Regions from separate parts of the Acidovorax sp. GW821-FHT09B03 genome, predicted to be linked through region 2. Evidence: predicted binding sites of a transcription regulator. Region 2 holds the regulator's gene; the other holds the start of a gene.
The links. Region 2 encodes sigma-54, which starts transcription at its own class of promoters, with help from an activator protein. Its sites were predicted from a motif close to TGGCANGNAANCTGCTTT; they were not measured.
Positions count from the first base shown of each region.

Region 1: the regulator sigma-54 is predicted to act here: its motif matches at 1,449-1,466, upstream of AC07PA_RS01050 (pilin).

Region 1 is NZ_JBWKPP010000001.1:222,804-225,001, forward strand. It holds gene AC07PA_RS01040 (pilus assembly protein) at 1-173, opposite strand, end outside; gene AC07PA_RS01045 (pilin) at 231-758, opposite strand; gene AC07PA_RS01050 (pilin) at 857-1,384, opposite strand; gene AC07PA_RS01055 (MBL fold metallo-hydrolase) at 1,607-2,198, opposite strand, start outside.
Region 2 is NZ_JBWKPP010000008.1:243,928-246,125, reverse strand. It holds gene lptB (LPS export ABC transporter ATP-binding protein) at 1-420, shown strand, start outside; gene AC07PA_RS16975 (RNA polymerase factor sigma-54) at 484-2,085, shown strand; gene AC07PA_RS16970 (VOC family protein) at 2,086-2,198, opposite strand, start outside.

The DNA.
Region 1 (2,198 bases), on a different contig from region 2:
TCGACCCCGATGAGCAGCAAGAACAGATTGCGGCCACCGGAAAATTCGTCGTAGGGATAGGGGTACCAAATCCAGAAAATAACGAACGCAATCATGCACGCGATCAGCGCGCCCAGGGCCAGATGAACGGCCGCTACGGGAAAACTCTGGCGTAAACGGACAGGTATTTGCATGTTCCAACACAGAAAAAAAAAGAGCACCGAAGCGCTCTTTTTTGAGAACCCGTTAGATCAACGGCATTCGGACGGAGCGTACTTGGCAGGCAGCGTACCCACGCCGCGATTAGCCAGTGCACGCGAAGATGCCGTGGAATTGGTCAAGCTTGCGCATGCCCAGTCGATCGCACCTTGCACGGAATCGGTAGGCACCGCGCCTTGAACGTTGGGGCTGAACACGAGGGTGTTGCCGTTCAGGGAAGTGGGGATACCGTTGCCGGACGTGGCAGCGATGGTCACCGTGATGGGCCATGGGGTAGCAGTGCTCATGGTAACGTCCGACACGAACTTAGAACTTTTGGTCGACACCGTGGCCGCATTGAAAGCCGTAGCGAATGCTGTCAGACCAGCAACGCTGTCCGTCTGGAAGGCTTCGCTTGCGCCGCCCTTGACGGAAGAACCGGCGATCACGGCTTCAGACACTTTGGCACGCACGGTGTAGTCCTGATACGCGGGCAGTGCCACGGCAGCCAGGATACCGATGATCGCCACAACGATCATCAATTCGATCAGAGTAAAACCCTTTTGTGCAAAACGCTTCATATATCACCCCTCAGAGATTAGTTGTAATTACAAACTGCAGGAAATTCTTTGGCTGCATTGAAAAGAGCACCGAAGTGCCCTTTTCAGAGCCCGTCAGATTAACGGCATTCGGACGGAGCGTACTTGGCAGGCAGCGTACCCACGCCGCGATTAGCCAGTGCACGCGAAGATGCCGTGGAATTGGTCAAGCTTGCGCATGCCCAGTCGATCGCACCTTGCACGGAATCGGTAGGCACCGCGCCTTGAACGTTGGGGCTGAACACGAGGGTGTTGCCGTTCAGGGAAGTGGGGATACCGTTGCCGGACGTGGCAGCGATGGTCACCGTGATGGGCCATGGGGTAGCAGCGCTCATGGCAACGTTCGACACGAACTTGGAAGTCTTGGTCGAGATCGCGGCTGCATTGAACGCCGTCGCGAATGCTGTCAGACCAGCAACACTGTCCGTCTGGAAGGCTTCGCTGGCGCCGCCCTTGACGGAGGAACCGGCGATCACGGCTTCAGACACCTTGGCACGCACGGTGTAGTCCTGGTATGCGGGCAGTGCCACGGCAGCCAGGATACCGATGATCGCCACAACGATCATCAATTCGATCAGGGTGAAACCCTTTTGTGCAAAACGCTTCATAAGTCACTCCTCGGAGGTCAATTGCAATTGGTACCTGCAGAAAATTCTCCAGGCTGGCTCAACATCAGCAGGTTCCGTGCCACCCTGCCAACCCTGTGGCATCGTCCCTGAACCCCTCCCCCAAATGGGTCAATTGTCCTTGAAGTGTTTCCCGGTGCTCCTCAGGAGGCCCGCCGCGACATTTTTGTCGTGCCACGAACGTCACCAACTGCAACACAGTGGTCAGAACACGAACTCGTCCCCGGCCTTGAGCCAATAAATGTCATGCGGAGCGGCGCCCAGCGGCCCTGCGCTTTGGTCGAAGCGGCGGATCTCCTCCATGATGAGTTCGGTCTCTGAGGGCTTGGTGTGGGTGATGTAGATGGGGCAGCGCTTGCCAGGGGTCAGTTGCGCCAGTTCCTGGGCCAGGGTGTGGGGTGACAGGTGCAGGCTGCGCTGGGCCAGGGAGGTTTCGCGGTTGCTGAAGGCCGTCTCGATGACGAGCATGGCGACGGGCAGGGAGTTGACGCGCGTCCAGAAATCCGGGTTGCGGCCAGTGTCACCGCTGAACACCCACCATCCCGTGCTGCCGGCCACTGCGTAGCCCACGGCTGGCACCGTGTGCACGGCGGGCAGGACCTCCAGGTGCATGCCTTCGACCTGTAGACGTTCGCCCACCGCGATGGTCTGGTACTGCAGGAAGGGCTGGTCAGACGTGGGGATGCTGCTGAAATCCGGCCAGATGACGTTGTTGAACACATGCGCCTGCAGGGCGGCGATGGTGCCGGGCAGCGCATGGACCTGCACCGGGCTGCTGCGCAGGGAAGAGACCGCA
Region 2 (2,198 bases):
GGCGAGGATGGCCAGCCGCTGCCGCGCGCGGCCATCGAGGAGCGCCTCACGGCCCTGCTCACGGAGTTGCGCGTGGAGCATCTGCGCGCCTCGCCTGCGTTGGCCCTGTCCGGCGGTGAGCGCCGCCGCGTGGAGATCGCCCGCGCGCTGGCCACGCAACCACGCTTCATCCTGCTGGACGAGCCGTTTGCCGGCATCGACCCCATTGCGGTGATCGAGATCCAGCGCATCATCGGCTTTCTCAAGGCGCGCGGTATCGGCGTGCTCATCACCGACCACAACGTGCGCGAGACGCTGGGCATCTGCGACCACGCCTTCATCATCAGCGACGGCCACGTGCTGGCCCAGGGAACCCCGTCCGAAATCGTCGACAACGCCGAAGTGCGCCGGGTGTACCTGGGTGAACACTTCCGCATGTAGCAGACCGATGGACCGCACGTTCGCCATGCACCTGCCTTCGCGGCAGCCCACCGGGGCTGTGCGATGAAGCCCGGCCTGTCACTGCGCGTATCGCAGCACCTGGCGCTCACGCCCCAGCTGCAGCAGTCCATCCGCTTGCTGCAGCTGTCCACGCTGGAGCTGGGCCAGGAGGTCGAGCAGATGCTCGACGAAAACCCCTTTCTCGAGCGCAATGCCGACGAGGCGCCGCGCGAAGAATTCGGCGTGGACACGGCCGATGCGCCCGTGCAGCCGGACGACTACAGCGCTGACGACGCGGTCTATTCCAACGCACCGGGTTCCAGCACGCCGAGCGAGTCGGTTCCCGATGCACCCCAGAGTGACGCGGAACTGGGCAGCAGCGCCAGCGACGAGCCTGACTGGAGCGGCGATGGCACCGTGGACGTGTCCCCCAACGATGCCGAGTGGGGTGGCGATGCGCCGGCCCGCAACCGCAACGATGCCGAGGGCGACGAGGCCGACGCCACCGAGCTGGCCCGCACCCATGAATCGCTGACCGCCTTCCTGCACCGCCAGGCGCTGTCGCTGCGCCTGTCCGAGGTGGACCGCGCGGCGCTGCGCTTCCTGATCGAATCGCTCAACGACGATGGCTACCTCGAGGAGCCGCTGGAAGAGCTGGCCATCGCCCTGGCCGGCCCGGACGACCTGGAGCAGATCGAGGAGCTGGTGCACCGCTTCACCGTGGCGCTGCGCCTGCTGCAGAGCCTGGAGCCCGTGGGCGTGGGTGCACGTGGCCTTGGTGAATGCCTCACGCTGCAGCTCACGGCCCTGGCGGCCGACGAAGACAGCGATGCCGACCCCGACACCGTGCAGACCGCGCTGCGCGTGTGCCAGCAGCCGCTGGAGATGCTGGCACGCCGCGACATCCGCCGCCTCACGCAGCTGTGCGGCGACGGCGAGGAGCGCACGCGCGCCGCCATGGCCCTGATCGCGCGGCTGGAGCCGCGTCCGGGGCGCAAGTTCGTCGATGTGGAGCGCAACATCATCGTGCCCGACGTCATCGTGCGCAAGGCCGGGCGCGCCAATGGCCGCGACGGGCAGCACAACTTCATCGTGGCCCTGAACCCCGACGTGATGCCGCGCTTGCGCGTGCACGACATCTATGCCGGCGCCCTGCGTGGCCACAAGGGCGGCGAGGGCCACCAGGCCATGCAGCAGCGGCTGCAGGAGGCGCGCTGGTTCATCAAGAACATCCAGCAGCGCTTCGACACCATCCTGCGCGTCTCGCGCGCCATCGTCGAGCGGCAAAAGAGCTTCTTCACCCATGGCGAGCTGGCCATGCGCCCGCTGGTGCTGCGCGACATCGCCGACGAGCTGGGCCTGCACGAGTCCACCATCAGCCGCGTGACCACGGCCAAGTACATGGCCACGCCCATCGGCACCTACGAGCTCAAGTATTTCTTCGGTTCGGGCCTGGGCACCGAGACCGGCGGCAATGCATCGAGCACGGCCGTGCGTGCCCTCATCAAGCAGTTCGTCGCGGCCGAAAGCCCGGCCAAGCCGCTGTCGGACAGCCAGATCGCCGAGATGCTCAAGGAGCAGGGCATCGAGTGCGCGCGCCGCACCGTGGCCAAGTACCGCGAGGCGCTCAAGATCGCGCCGGCCAACCTGCGCAAGGCGCTCTGATCAGGGCAGGCTGCGGAAGGCCCGGCTGGAGATGCTGACGGCATTGCCGTCCGGGTCCTTGGCGTTGGCGAACGCATAGCCGTTGGCCTGGTGCGTGGGGCCGAAGGCCAGGT